Regions from separate parts of the Pseudarthrobacter sp. CC4 genome, predicted to be linked through region 2. Evidence: predicted binding sites of a transcription regulator. Region 2 holds the regulator's gene; each other region holds the start of a gene.
What was found. The regulator Rex, encoded in region 2, represses fermentation and respiration genes when NADH is low (regulators of the CRP and FNR family bind a similar motif). The targets are predictions, from matches to a motif close to CTTGTGAANNNNTTCACAAG.
Positions count from the first base shown of each region.

Region 1: a site for Rex is predicted at 1,476-1,495, ahead of PV768_RS14440 (glyceraldehyde-3-phosphate dehydrogenase). Genes of this name have one in related genera too.
Region 3: a site for Rex is predicted at 1,951-1,970, ahead of benA (benzoate 1,2-dioxygenase large subunit). Genes of this name have one in related genera too.
Region 4: a site for Rex is predicted at 2,123-2,142, ahead of araB (ribulokinase). Genes of this name have one in related genera too.

Region 1 covers NZ_JARCCZ010000020.1:10,019-13,720, forward strand. Annotated here, with positions in the region: gene PV768_RS14425 (YaaA family protein) at 1-417, opposite strand, end outside; RNA gene rnpB (RNase P RNA component class A) at 474-865, shown strand; gene PV768_RS14435 (TspO/MBR family protein) at 911-1,453, shown strand; gene PV768_RS14440 (glyceraldehyde-3-phosphate dehydrogenase) at 1,711-3,189, shown strand; gene PV768_RS14445 (hypothetical protein) at 3,265-3,474, shown strand; gene PV768_RS14450 (HNH endonuclease family protein) at 3,598-3,702, shown strand, end outside.
Region 2 covers NZ_JARCCZ010000005.1:79,793-83,494, reverse strand. Annotated here, with positions in the region: gene PV768_RS05820 (YceI family protein) at 1-147, shown strand, start outside; gene PV768_RS05815 (hypothetical protein) at 260-727, shown strand; gene PV768_RS05810 (hypothetical protein) at 837-1,685, shown strand; gene PV768_RS05805 (redox-sensing transcriptional repressor Rex) at 1,748-2,452, opposite strand; gene PV768_RS05800 (glutaredoxin family protein) at 2,557-2,811, opposite strand; gene PV768_RS05795 (HAD family hydrolase) at 2,901-3,702, shown strand, end outside.
Region 3 covers NZ_JARCCZ010000024.1:46,809-50,510, reverse strand. Annotated here, with positions in the region: gene PV768_RS16605 (benzoate/H(+) symporter BenE family transporter) at 1-740, opposite strand, end outside; gene catA (catechol 1,2-dioxygenase) at 850-1,734, opposite strand; gene benA (benzoate 1,2-dioxygenase large subunit) at 2,065-3,450, shown strand; gene benB (benzoate 1,2-dioxygenase small subunit) at 3,486-3,702, shown strand, end outside.
Region 4 covers NZ_JARCCZ010000043.1:14,820-18,521, reverse strand. Annotated here, with positions in the region: gene PV768_RS20810 (elongation factor G-like protein EF-G2) at 1-742, shown strand, start outside; gene PV768_RS20805 (MFS transporter) at 754-2,007, shown strand; gene araB (ribulokinase) at 2,283-3,702, shown strand, end outside.

The sequences.
Region 1 (3,702 bases), on a different contig from region 2:
GCGGCCGACGTCGGGCAGCGCCGTCCCCATTGACAGCCGGTAGGCGGGCACGCTGTCGCCGAAGCGGATGGCGCCCCAGAGGGCGGAGATCACCAGCACCGACTCGTCTGCCTTGCGCCGCTGCACAGGGGTGAGCGTCTTGTAGCCCAGTGCGTCGTACAGCACGCCGGAGTAGATCTGGTGGGCGGGAGCCGCGGGTTCAGCGTGGAGCCGGGTGTTGCGGTCGACGTCGTCCTTCAGCGAGGCCCCGACCCCCAGCAACGCGAGGGCGTCCTCGTGCGCGCTCACCGCCCCCAGTGCGTCGAGCACCTTGGCGCGGCAGGAGTTCAGGTCCGGGAAGCTCAGGGAAGGCCAATCGACGGCGGAACCACTGATCGCGGGCGTCTTGCCTTCGGAAGGGGGGAGCAGAATCAGCACCGTCCGATCCTACCGGCGCAGGGAATGCGGCACCGCGCCGGTAGACTGGACCTGGATGGGTTGACCAGGCGGCCGCGCGTCACGCAAGTGGCTCGAGGAACGTCCGGGCTCCACAGGGCAGGGTGGTGGGTAACGCCCACTCGGGGTAACCCGCAGGCCAGTGCCACAGAGAACAGACCGCCTGGGTCGCGCCGGTTTGAAAGCGGCACGAACCAGGTAAGGGTGAAACGGTGGTGTAAGAGACCACCAGCTTCCCGGGTGACCGGGAAGGCTAGGTAAACCCCACCCGGAGCAAGGCCAGACAGGACACGTTTGAGGGCTGCCCGCCCGAGTGTCCGGGTAGGCCGCTGGAGGGCGCCGGCAACGGCGCTCGTAGATGGATGGCCGCTACTCCCGCACCGGCAACGTGGCGGGAGCACAGAACCCGGCGTATCGGTCAACCCATCCACCCATTCCGGTTTGACCTTGAGAGTTGTGTTGGGGATCCTGAACCGTGCCCGCAAATATTGACCCGCCCTCCGGCTATGGAGCCGCCCAACCGCAGGGTTCCGCCCGCGGACGGCAGGCTGTTGCCCTGGCCGGGTTCCTTGCGCTCTCCGCTGCAGCCTGGGCCTTGGCGTCGGTCCCCATCATCCTGAATTCCGGCGGCTGGTTCGCGGGGTCGGTCAAGGCTCCCTGGATGCCGCCGGGCTGGATGTTCAGGAGCATGTGGATGCTGCTCTACGCGGGGGTGGCGGTTGCCGCCTGGCTCGTCTGGCGGAAAGGGGAGCTGAGGGGAGGCGCCCTGGCCGGGTACCTTGTCCAGCTGGTGCTCAACGCCGCGTGGCCGCTGGCCTTCTTCGGGCTCTTTCCGGTATTTGGAGCCGCTGCACTCTGGGCTGCTTTCCTGGTGATTGCCGGGCTGGCGGCGTCCCTCGCCTTCCTCGTTGTGCGGTTCGGTCCGGTGAGCCCGGCTGCCGGCCTCCTGATGCTGCCCTATTTTTCGTGGGTTGTGTTTTCGGCCAGCCTCAATCTCTATTCGGCCATCCACAACTGATGCCCCGGGCGCAAGGCCGTTCCCTGTGAGTGATTTCACGTGGTTCCGGCCGGTTCAGGGGGGCCGGCCAACTTAGAATGGAGACCGGACGCAGGAGTTCTTCCGCCGGGGTTGCGTTCGCAGCCGGCGGTTTTTCTTTGCACGCGATCCAGGCGCCTGGGGGCCGACCCCTGCAGGCGCGGGTGCCCCTGCACAACATGTGGTGGCCGACATCCGTGTACGAGGACGTACACGGCTGAACCGAGGAAGGTATTTCTGTGAGCCAGACGTCAGATTCTTGTCTTGATACGTGGATGGGCCGGGAGGCCCTCGCCGAGGCCATGATTCCGGTGATCGGCCGGCTGTACCGCGAAAACAACGTGGTCACCAGCATCCATGGCCGGAGTTTGATCAACAAGTCCACCATGAACATCCTCAAGGCGCACCGTTTTGCACGCCGGATGAGCAAGGACGAGCTGCTCCTGGAGGAGACCGCGCCGCTGCTGAACACCCTGGCCGGCCTGGAGCTCGGTGCTGCTGCGATCGACATCGCACGGTTGAACCAGAAGTTCAAGGAAGAGGGCAGCGGCGCCACGCTGGAAGAATTCCTCCGCGCGGAACTTGCCGACGTTGTGGGCAAGCGCGGCGGCGACGACCGCACCAGCACCGACGTGGTGCTTTACGGCTTTGGCCGGATCGGCCGGCTTCTGGCCCGCCTCCTCATCGAAAAGGCCGGCGGCGGCCATGGCCTCCGCCTGCGCGCCATCGTGGTCCGCAAGGGCGCTGACAACGATCTCTCCAAGCGTGCCAGCCTCCTGCGCCGCGACTCCGTCCACGGGTCCTTCGAAGGGACCATCAGGATCGACGAGGAAGCCAACACCATCACGGCCAACGGCGTGCAGGTACAGGTCATCTACTCGGACAACCCTGCCACCATCGACTACACCGCCTTCGGCATCAACAATGCCCTGGTGGTGGACAACACCGGCCGCTGGCGTGACCGGGAAGGGCTGTCCCAGCACCTGCAGAGCAAGGGCGTGGCACGGGTTCTCCTGACCGCGCCGGGCAAGGGCGACCTGAAGAATATCGTCCACGGCATCAACCACGGCACCATAGAGGACACTGACCAGATCGTGTCCGCCGCGTCCTGCACCACCAACGCCATCACGCCGGTGCTGAAGGCCGTCAACGACAAGTTCGGCGTCGTGCACGGCCATGTGGAGACAGTGCACTCCTTCACCAACGACCAGAACCTGATCGACAACTTCCACAAGGGTGACCGACGCGGCCGCTCCGCCGCACTGAACATGGTCATCACCGAGACCGGTGCCGCCAAAGCCGTGGCCAAGGCACTGCCTGAGCTGCTCGGGAAGCTCACAGGCAGTTCCATCCGGGTCCCCACCCCTGACGTCTCGCTGGCGATCCTGAACCTCCGCCTGGAGAACGGGACCACCAAGGACGAGATCAACAACTACCTCCGCGAGATGTCCCTGCACTCGGACCTGCGGAAGCAGATCGACTACATCGACTCACCCGAAGTTGTCTCCACTGACTTCGTCGGTTCCCGCCGCGCGGGCATCGTGGACGGCCTGGCCACTGTGTCCACAGACAAAAACGTCGTCCTCTACGTCTGGTACGACAACGAGTTCGGCTACAGCTGCCAGGTGGTCCGCGTGATGGAGGAAATGGCAGGGGTCAACCCGCCGTCCTTCCCCGCAAAGGAATCCGCCGCGGCCCTCGCAGCGATCGCCGTTTAGGCCGGGGCCGCCGGTCCCGCGAGTTCCCGGCTGATTCTGCTGGAATCAGCCGGGAAACGGGACCACACTGGTGGCATGGACAAAAATTCGACGCTTCAGCACGAAACAACCCTTGAGCACGCCCTCGACGTCGCCAAAGCCAACCACAAGGAGGCCGTCCGGCTGCTTGAGGGCGCCCGCGCCGCCTACAAGACGGGCGACGTCGGCGAGGACCGGGTGCGCCAGCTGGAAGGACTGCTGGCAATCGCCGAGGAAGACCTCCGGAGGGTGATGCGCGAGCAGTAACCCCGCGCGGACACTTCCACCAGCGCCGCCACTTGCCCTCCACACTGTGGAAAACAACGGGGCGACCCGGGAGGCGGCCTAGGCTCTCCTGGTGCATGATGTCCGAGAAGGGGCCGGGTCCCCATGACTGTGAGCTGGTCCGCCTACCGGCGTGCCCGCCGTCGCTCGCGGCAGGCGTGGGGCATCCTGGCAGTGGCCGCCGTCGGTGCGCTGGCGGCACTGTCCTGG
Region 2 (3,702 bases):
ACCCGCGCCGGCGTTTCCGCTGAGACCACCATCAGCCGCAAGGACTTCGGCCTGACCTGGAACGCTCTCCTGGAGACCGGCGGCGTCCTGGTGAGCGACAAGGTGGCCATCAACCTGGAACTGGCTTTCATCGCTCCCGCAGCGTAATCGCCTTTCCCGCCGGCACCCCGGCACTGGACGTCCTCAGTCCGGTGCCGGGGTGCCTCCTTTTAACTCCCGACTCCACTCCCCCTCGCCGGAGGGGTTTACAGTGAGGGCCATGAGCAACTCTCCCAGCGCGCCCCGGACCGGTTTCGCCCGGATCTTCGCGGTGGCGGCCCTTCCCGCCGAACTCAAGGTTTCGTTCTGGATCTGGTTCGTGGGCGGCATCCTGGGCCTGCTGGGGGGACTCCTCGGCATGCTGGCCTCCCTGGTGCTCTTCGCTGCTGCGCCGGGAGCCGCAACCCAGGTGCTGCTGCCCATGCTGCTGGCGGCCAGCGTGGGGGCGGCCCAGATCGTGTTCGCCCTCGCCATGAAAGAGGGGAAGCCCCGGGCACGGCTGGGCCTGACTGCACTCACCGGCATCACCCTGGTCCTGGCCGTCGCCAACGGGGCCGTGGGCGTGGGCCAGGCTGGCAACTGGGCTGCCTTCCTCATCAGCCTGGCCGCCACCGTCCTTCTCTGGCTGCCCCGTTCGCAGGCCTTCTTTGCCGCAGCAGGACGGCACGGGAATACCTCTTCCGAATGACCCACAAGCCGCCCGCCCCGGAGTACGGTGGACTTAAGCCATGCTGGGGGTAGGGCACAGGACCATTCCCGGCAGCCTACCTGGAACCCGACATGCAAAAGGAACGCCCATGAGTACTCCCCCTGTCCCGCCTCCCGTTCCAAACGATCCCGAGTCGGGCTCCGAGCCTGGCACGCAGGGTCCCCGCTACGGCCAGAACGCACCCCAGTCCGGCGCCCCGCAGTACGGCCAGAACGCACCCCAGTACGGGCAGAACGCCCCGCAGTACGGGCAGCAGTCCGGCGCGCCCCAGTACGGGCAGCAGTCCGGCGCGCCCCAGTACGGGCAGAACGCCCCGCAGTACGGCCAGCAGTCCGGCGCCCCGCAGTACGGGCAAAACGCGCCGCAGTACGGCCAGAACCCGCCGGCGGCTCCGGGCTACGGGCAGCAGCCGTACGGGCAGTCACCCTACGCGCAGTACCCGTCGGAGCAGCCGCAGCCGTCCGGAAGCACGGGCGTTCCCCAGCTGGTCAACATTTCGTTCTGGTTGCTGATCGCCTCTGCCGCCATCTTCGTTGCCTCCGCGCTTGCCGGCCTCACCACGCTGGATGATCCCCGGTTCCGCGATGTCTTCGACAGCCAGGTCCAGGGCACCGGCGCCGGAGTCACGTACGAGGATATGAAGGGTGTCATCGCCGGCACCCTGGTGGTTTTCACCATCATCGGCCTGGCGCTGTACTTGTTGGTGGCATTCTTTGTCCGCAAGGGCAAGAACTGGGCACGCATCCTGGGCACCGTCTTCGCGGCACTTTCCGTCCTGGGCCTCTTCGGCCCTCCCAGTTTCGCGACCATCGGCACGTTGTTGGGGATCGCGGCCATTGTGCTGCTCTACCTGCCTGGTGCCGCTCCGTATTTCCGGCGGCAGCAGCCGTTCGCCAATCCGTACGGCGGCAACATGGGCAACCCGTACGGCCGGTAGTCCAGGCACCAACCACCCTGCGGGCGTGGGTCCCGAAAAAGCAGCCGGAACCGCGAAGGAACCTAGGCGGTCTGGCCCGGGGCCTGCGCCCGCTGTGCGTGGTAGGCCAGGATCTGCAGCTCCGTTGCCATGTCCACCTTGCGGAGGTTGACCCCCTCCGGCACCTGGAGCATCACGGGGGCGAAACTCAGGACGCTGCGGACGCCGGCCGCCACCACGCGGTCGCAAACATCCTGGGCCACGGCGGCCGGCAGTGCCAGCACCACCATGTTGGCCCCGGTCCGGTGCAATACCGCTTCCAGGTCGGCCACGTCGCTGACCCGCAGCCAGCCCACTTCGTTGCCCACCACCATCTGGTCCGCGTCAAAAATGGCAACTACGTCGAAGCCACGGGATTCAAAGCCGCCGTACCGGGCCAGGGCCTTGCCCAGGTTGCCGGCCCCCACGATCGCCACTTTCCAGTCGTGCGTAAGTCCCAGGGCGGCCGCGATGTGCCGGCTCAAGTACTGCACCTCGTAGCCCACACCGCGGGTTCCATACGAACCAACGTGGGAGAGGTCTTTGCGCAGGGTTGCGGAGCTGACGCCCGAGGCCTCAGCGAGGGATTCTGAGGAGACCCGCTCCACCCCCTCGGAGAGCAGGGTGTTGAGGGCGCGCAGGTAAAGGGTCAGCCGTGCCACCGCAGCGGGCGGAATCTGTTTACCCGCCGTGCCCGTGGCTCCCGGCAGGTCCGGGACAGCCTGGGGAGTTGAATCCAGCGAAGCCACCAGCTCCTCCCTCGCATTGCGTTGTGACACCACTCTAGAGCCCCATCAGCATTGCCAACAAAGCAGGTGACGCCGATGTCCGCATCATCACAAGGTGCTGCTCCCTACTGCCCCATTGCCTGCCGGAGCACGCGTTCAAGGCGGGCTTCGTCGATCTTCCAGAAATCGCGCTGCACCCCGTCCACCAGCACCACGGGGATTTCTTCCGCATAGCGTTCACGGAGTTCCGGCTGGTGGTCCACCAACTCCTCGTCCCACTCAAGTCCCAGCGACGCGGTAACCCGCCCGACGGCGTCGCGCGCGTCTTCGCAAAGGTGGCAGTCTGCTTTGGTGATGAGGAGGACGCGCGGTGAGGCCATGCCTTAACGGTATCCCCGTTGCCCGGGCGCGGCGACGTCCGGCGTGACACCGCAGTGGAATGAAGAGTGGATTGACTAGACTCAACTGCATGCCCGTTGAGAAATACGTCGCCGTAGTCACCAAGCCGGTTGCTGCGCCGCAGCCCGGCGAGGCGGCGTTCTTCGATGTGGACAACACCCTGATGCGCGGCGCCAGCCTCTTCCACGTTGCACGGAAGATGCACCAGCGCGGCGCCTTCACCATGACCCAGGCTGCCGGCTTTGCCTGGAAGCAGTTCAAGTTCGTGGCCCGCGGCGAGAACATCGACGACGTCCATGCGGTGCGCGACTCCGCCCTGACCCTCGCCGCGGGGATCACGGTCGACGACGTAAAGGCCTTGGGCGAAGAGGTCTACGACGAGATGATCGCCTCGAGGATCTGGCCCGGCGCCAAGGCCTTGGCGGAGCAGCACCTGCGGGTTGGCCGCCGGGTGTGGCTGGTGACCGCCACACCCATCGAAGTGGCCACCGTGATTTCCACCCGGCTGGGACTGACCGGGGCCCTGGGAACGGTGGGCGAAATACATGACGGCATGTACACGGGCCGGCTGGTGGGGGACATCCTGCACGGCTCCGCCAAGGCCGTTGCCGTCCGGGCCATTGCCGACGCCGAAGAGCTGGACCTGATGCGCTGCTGGGCCTACAGCGACTCCTACAACGACATCCCCCTGCTGACCCTGGTGGGCCACCCCGTGGCCATTAACCCGGACGCCCGTCTGCGCCGGCACGCCCGGGACAACAACTGGCCCGTCTACGACTTCCGTGCAGGCCGCCGCGCAGCCACGCTCGGGCTCAAAGCGGCAACGGCCTGCGGCGCCGTCTACGGTCTCTGGAAGGGGTTCGCCCGCATCC
Region 3 (3,702 bases), on a different contig from region 2:
GGCTCCCCGGGAACATACTGCCCGCTGACCGCCACCGCCAGGCAACCGGCCACCAACGTCCCCAGGACCGGGGGAAGGAATTTCCCCAGGGCCGGCACGGCGGTCAGGAGCAGGAAGGCGCCCACCATCGGGGCGGCGACGGCCGGATTGGCCTGGCTTGCGGAGATGATGTCCGTGCCGAAGCGGAGGAACACGGCGGCGACCATGGCCATGACGATTGGCATGGGGATCATCGCCATGATCCGACGGACCACTCCGGTGGCGCCCAGGGCCAGGATGAGCAGGCCGGCTGTGAAGAACGTGCCCACCACCTCCGCGAAAGAAAGATGGTGCAGCGACGGCCCGAGCAGAACCGTGCCTGGAATCGACCAGGCGAACCCCAGCGGCTGCCGGTACAGCAGCGACATGATCAGTGTCGCGGCTCCGCCGGAGAACAGGATGCCGAAAACCCACGAGGCGAGCTGTTCCTGGCTCAGCCCGCCTGCTGCCCCGACGGCGAGGGTGACGGCGATGGGCCCGGAGGCGGTGAAGACCAGGCCAATGGCACCGTTGGACAGGTAGGTCGGCGCCACGTCCCGAAGGAAACGGCGTGGTCCGGCGGGGCGGCGTCCGGGCCGTTCCAGCAGCGGTTGCCGCGCGGGCGGCATCTCCGCGGCCGACAGTCCGGGAGCCGGCCCTCCAGTGACGGGTTCTGCTGCGGCTTCCGGCTGGGCCGCCGGGTCCTGGCGGAAAGTGGGCATCCTGGCTCCTGGCTGCGTGGTTGGAACAGGCAGGCGCCCCGAAGATGCAGCTCCGGGGCGCCATGTGGCCGGGTCCTGGCGCCCGGCCTCAGACAGTAGGGGCAAAGGCCTACTTGGTCTCGCCTTCCTTGGCGAGGACGTAGTTGTACACGGCGTCCTCTCCGGCCCCGCCGTCCGTGCGGGGTTTGGGGTCCAGCATCAGTTCAGGCTTGACGGCCGAGGCGATGTCGTCAGCGTTGTGCGGGTCGCCCGGGAAGTAGAGCTGCTGGGTGACGGGCTGGTAGCCGGGTGCCGATACCTTGATGTGGATGTGGGCCGGACGCCAGGCGTGCCAGCCGGCCGCCTCAATGAGCTGGCCGCAGGCGCCGTCCGTGGGGATCTGGTACGGCGCCGGACGCATGGTGTTGATTTCAAAACGGCCTTCGTCGTCGGCTTTGACCGTGGCCCGGAAGAGCCACTCCGGCAGGCCCGGGGCGTACTGCGAGTAGAAGCCGGCGGCGTCCGCGTGCCAGATCTCCACCTGTGCGCCCTGCAGGGCATTGCCGTTGGTGTCCGTGAACTGGCCGGTGAAGCGCAGGGGGGTGCCCTCTTCGCCGTCGCGCATGAGGACGGTGGCCGGCGTCGCAAGCTCCGGCGATCCGGGCACGTAGTACGGGCCTTCAATGGTGCCCCTGGTGCCGGGGCGGTCCTGGGAGTTGACGTCCTCGACCGTGTGCTCGAGCCACACGTCAAGGAACAGCGGCCACTCACCGTCGGTACCCACCTTGATCAGCCAAGCCTTCAGCGCGTTGTACTCCTCGTAAGTGACCTGGTGCTCAACGACAATGTCGTTGGCGGCCTTGATGAGCGCGCCGGCCAGCAGGCTCACGCGCTCCTTGGGCACGCGCAGTTCCGAAAGCTTGCCGGAAGCGGCGAAGCGTTCGGTGGCCTTCGAGCCGGCTTCAACGGCTGTGCCCTCGTTCTCGTTCCGGATGTCCACTTGAGTCTCAGTCATGGCGGTCTCCACCTTCGTCTTTGAAATTGGGGCCCAGAAAGGTCTCCTGGACCCGCCGCAGGACGCCGGTGCAGGAGTGCCTGCCGATCCGTGGCGTCGCGTGATGTCTGTTTCATCGTAGGTCCGGAGATAATGACGGAACAAATATTGATAACGCTGCTTTTTAGTCATGATCAATACATAAAGACCCCCTTGGTCGACCCTAGGTGTTTGCCTGATGTGAGACCAGTCACGAGGGGGAAGAATTGCCTCTAACGTCCACCGCCGGCAGCGACGCCAGCCCGGACCTCCCGCCCATCCGTCCAGCAATCTCCAATGAGGGAGCACGCCATGACCGAGAACCTGATCCATGCCCGCGAGGTCCTTGCCGACGCCGTGATCGACGACCGTGAGAACGGCATCATCCGGGCCAAGCGCGAAATCTTCACCGACCAGGAGATCTTCGAACTTGAGATGAAGCATATTTTTGAAGGCAACTGGGTGTACCTGGCCCACGAGTCCCAGATTCCCAACGTAGGCGATTACTTCACCACGTACATCGGCCGCACCCCGGTGATGATCACCCGGGACAAGGACGAGAAGCTCAACTGCATCGTCAACGCCTGTTCGCATCGCGGCGCCATGCTGTGCCGCCGCAAGACGGACAACCGCACCACCTTCACCTGCCCGTTCCACGGCTGGACGTTCAAGAACTCCGGCGAGCTGCTGAAGGTCAAGGATTCCCGGAACGCCGGCTACCCCGAGACCTTCAACAAGGAAGGCTCGCACGACCTCACCAAGGTGGCCCGCTTCGAGTCCTACCGCGGCTTCCTGTTCGGCTCGCTGAAGGCTGACGTGCTGCCGCTGGAGGAGCACCTGGGCGACGCCACCAAGGTCATCGATTCGATCGTTGACCAGTCACCCGAAGGGCTGGAGGTGCTGCGCGGTTCCTCCACCTACACCTACGACGGCAACTGGAAGGTCCAGGCCGAAAACGGCGCCGACGGCTACCACGTCACGGCCGTGCACTGGAACTACGCCGCCACCACGGCCCGCCGCAGCGCCGGTGACTCGGCCAACAAAACCAAGGCCATGGATGCCGGCAAGTGGGGCAAGGTCAAGGGCGGCTTCTACTCCTACGACCACGGGCACCTGCTGCTGTGGCAGGAGTGGACCAACCCCGAGGACCGTCCGCTCTGGGACCGCCGGGAGGAACTGGTCCAGAAGTACGGCGAGGAGATGGCCAACTTCATGATCAACATCTCGCGCAACCTGTGCCTGTACCCGAACGTCTACATCATGGACCAGTTCTCCTCGCAGATCCGCCACTTCCGGCCGATTTCCGCGGACCAGACCGAGGTGACGATCTACTGCATCGCACCCAAGGGCGAGTCCCAGGAGAACCGTTCCAAGCGCATCCGCCAGTACGAGGACTTCTTCAACGCCACCGGCATGGCCACCCCGGACGACCTGGAGGAATTCCGCTCCTGCAACAAGACCTACTGGGCCACCAGCGCCCCCTGGAACGACATGACCCGCGGCTCCACCCACGAGATCGCCGGCCCGGACGAGCAGGCCCAGGCCCTGGGCATGACCAAGGTCATCGCCTCCGGAGTGCGCACCGAAGATGAAGGGCTCTACCCCATCCAGCACGGGTACTGGAAGGAAGTCATGGACCGTGCCCTGGCGGAGGAAGAGGAGCGTTCCGCGCTGGCCTCCGTCCCCGCCTCCGCCTGACAGAGCCCACCGGAACCACAGAGAGCGCAGACACAATGACCAGCCTGACCCAAACCGCCCCGGTCCTCAAGGCCGCGGAGGACATTGCAATCCTCGAAACCGTCCGTGCCTTCCTTTACCGGGAAGCCCGCCTGCTGGACGACCGCCAGTTCGATGAGTGGCTCGAGTGCTACCACCCCGACTCCGAATTCTGGATGCCGGCCTGGGACGTGGATGACCAGCTGACGCAGGACCCGCAGAACGAGATCTCCC
Region 4 (3,702 bases), on a different contig from region 2:
GGAACGGAACCAGGAAACGCATCAGCTCGTCCTTTGGTGCATGGGGGAGGCCCACGCCGAGGTGGTGCTGGACAGGTTGCGGGACCAGGGCGTGAAGCTGCATACGGTGGACGTGGTGACGCCCTTGCGTGAAACTTTCTCGGCCCCCGCCGCCGGCCATGGGCGGCACGTCAAGCAGTCCGGCGGCCACGGGCAATATGCTGTCTGCGATATTGACGTGGAACCCCTGCCACGCGGCGGGGGCTTCGAATTCGTGGACAGGACGGTGGGCGGCGTGATCCCGGGGACGTTCATCCCGTCCGTGGAGAAGGGCGTCCGTGCCCAGATGGAAAAGGGGGTCAGCGCGGGCTTCCCGGTGGTGGACCTGCGGGTGACGCTCACGGGAGGCAAAGCGCACAGCGTGGATTCCTCCGATGCCGCATTCCAGGCCGCCGGGGCGCTGGCCCTGCGCGAGGCGGCGGCAGCAGGGCGGATCCAACTCCTGGAGCCGGTGTCATCGGTGGTCATCACTGTGACGGACGAGCACGTGGGGTCCGTGATGAGTGACTTGTCCGCCAGGCGCGGCAGGCTCACCGGAACCACCTCCTCCGGTGACGGCCTGACCGAAATCAGCGCTGAAGTCCCGGACCAGGAACTGCTGCGCTATGCCGTCGATTTGCGGGCCCTCACCGCGGGATCCGGGCGCTTCCGCCGCCGGTACCTGCGGCATGATCCGGTACCCGCCAGCTTCAGCACCCCGTAGCCGCACCTGCCATGAACGACGCAGCCAGGAAGATCCAGCGCGTCTACCTGACGCTGACCCTGGGAAACACCCTGGCGGCCTCGTTCATCTGGGGCATCAACACGCTCTTCCTGCTGGATGCGGGCCTAAGCAACCTGGAGGCCTTTGCCGCGAATGCCTTCTTTACGGCCGGCATGGTGCTGTTCGAGGTGCCGACCGGAGTAGTGGCGGACAGTTGGGGCCGCCGGGTTTCCTTCCTGCTGGGCACACTCACGCTGGCCGGGTCCACCTTCCTGTACTACCTGCTGTGGCAGTTTTCAGCCCCGTTCTGGTGGTGGGCCGTGGTCTCGGTCCTGCTGGGCCTGGGCTTCACCTTCTTCTCCGGCGCAGTGGAGGCCTGGCTGGTGGACGCCCTGAGTTTCGCCGGTTACGAAGGCGGGCTGGAAACGGTGCTTGGCCGGGGGCAGATGGTCTCCGGCGTTGCCATGCTGGCGGGCTCCGTGGCCGGCGGGGTCATTGCCCAGGCCAGCAACCTCGGTGTTCCGTTCCTCGTTCGGGTGGGCGTGCTCACCGCCATGTTCGCCGTGGCCTTCCTGCTCATGCACGACGTCGGCTTCACGCCTGAACGTTCGGCCCATCCGCTGCAGGCCACCCGGGCAGTATTGCGGGCATCCGTGGACAACGGACTGAAGAACCCGCCCGTCCGCTTCATCATGCTGGCGGCCCCGTTCACCGAAGGGGTGGGCATCTACGTTTTCTATGCCCTGCAGCCCTACCTGCTTCAGCTTTTCGGAGACCCGCGGGCCTATGCCATAGCGGGCCTGGCGGCGGCCCTGGTGGCAGGAGCGGACGTCGTCGGCGGATGGATGGCGCCCCGGGTCCGGAAACTGGTCCGGCGGCGGACCAGCGTGCTGATAGCCACGAACGTGGCCAGTGCACTCATCCTGGTGGTGCTCATGTTCACCAGCGTCTTCTGGCTGGCGTTGGTGCTCCTGGCACTCTGGGCAATCGTGTCCTCGGCCGGCACGCCCGTCCGGCAGGCATACCTGAACGACATGATTGCCTCGAAGCAGCGTGCCACAGTGCTGAGCTTCGATTCCCTGCTGGGCTCGGCCGGGGGAGTGGTGGTGCAGCCGCTGCTCGGCCGGACCGCGGACCTCTACGGCTACCCGGCTTCACTGGCCGTGGGTGGGGCAGTGCAACTGATTGCGGCTCCCTTTATCCTGCTCAGCCGTCGGCAGCGCTCGCCGGCGGATGTTGCTACCGGAGTCGCGGCAGCGCCCTGAACAATGCCCGTAAGCCATGCCCGGGACAGCAGGGGGCGAAGTGCCGCGGGCGCCTAACGTACGTGAGGGACCCCCGGGTCCCGGACGTGATCCGGAACCGGTCAATATAGATGAATTTGTGAACGCTAACAAGAGTGTCCTCGCGGAAACTCCGAAAACCTTTGACCTCATTGACTTCTTCTTTGTTAGCGTTCACACTTGCTGCAGCACTTAGCTCGACCCTGACCCTACAAAACCGGTAATGAGGCCTCTGCCTCCCGGATGGAGGCAACCCCATGCCAGCTGCGTTGTTCACTTCCAGCTCCGACGTCCACCCCGACCACTGCGTGATCGGGGTGGACTACGGAACCCTGTCAGGCCGTGCCGTGGTGGTGCGGGTCCGCGACGGCAAGGAGCTCGGCAGCGCCGTCCATGAGTATCCCCATGCAGTGGTGACCGGCTCCCTGCCCAAAGACGTGGCGGGCGACGACGGAGCACGGCTTCCCGGGGAATGGGCGCTTCAGGTGCCCAACGACTACAGGGACGTCCTGCGCATAGCCGTTCCCGCCGCGGTGGCCGCCGCGGGGATCGACCCGGCCGCCGTCGTCGGTATTGCCACCGACTTCACCGCCTGCACCATGGTGCCCGTCAAGGCCGATGGCACGCCCCTGAACGAATTGCCGGGCTATGCCAACCGGCCGCATGCCTACGTGAAGCTCTGGCGCCACCACGCCGCCCAAGGGCAGGCCGACCGGATCAACCGGCTGGCCGCCGAACGGGGCGAAGAGTGGCTTCCGCGGTACGGCGGCCTGATCTCCTCCGAGTGGGAGTTCGCCAAAGGCCTGCAGTTGCTGGAAGAGGACCCGGAGGCCTACGCCGCCATGGACCACTGGGTGGAGGCGGCCGACTGGATCGTCTGGCAGCTGTGCGGCCGCTACGTCCGCAACGCCTGCACCGCCGGCTACAAGGGCATCTACCAGGACGGGCGGTATCCCTCGGCGGATTTCCTGGCCGCCCTGAACCCGGACTTCAAGGACTTTGTCAGTTCCAAGCTGGAGCACGCCATCGGGCGGCTGGGGGACGCCGCCGGCACCCTGACGGCGGAGGCGGCAGCCTGGACCGGGCTGCCGGAGGGCATCGCCGTGGCCGTGGGAAACGTTGACGCCCACGTCACGGTCCCTGCCGCCAAGGCAGTGGAAGCCGGCCAGCTGGTGGCCATCATGGGCACCTCCACCTGCCACGTGATGAACGGCAACGAACTGCGGGAAGTGCCGGGAATGTGCGGGGCAGTGGACGGCGGCATCGTGCCGGGCCTGTGGGGCTACGAGGCCGGGCAGTCCGGCGTGGGGGACATCTTCGGCTGGTTCACCAAGTACGGCGTCCCGCCCGAATACCACCAGGCTGCCAGGGACGGCGGGCTGGGGATCCATGAGTACCTCACCGAACTGGCGTCGCGGCAGGCCATCGGGGAGCACGGCCTGATCGCACTCGACTGGCACTCGGGCAACCGCTCGGTGCTGGTGGACCATGAGCTGTCCGGCATCGTGGTGGGCCAGACCCTCGCCACCAGGCCCGAGGACACCTACCGCGCCCTGCTGGAAGCCACGGCCTTCGGAACCCGCACCATCGTGGACGCCTTCCGCGACGCCGGGGTTCCGGTGAAGGAATTCATCGTGGCCGGCGGCCTGCTCAAGAACAGGCTCCTGATGCAGATCT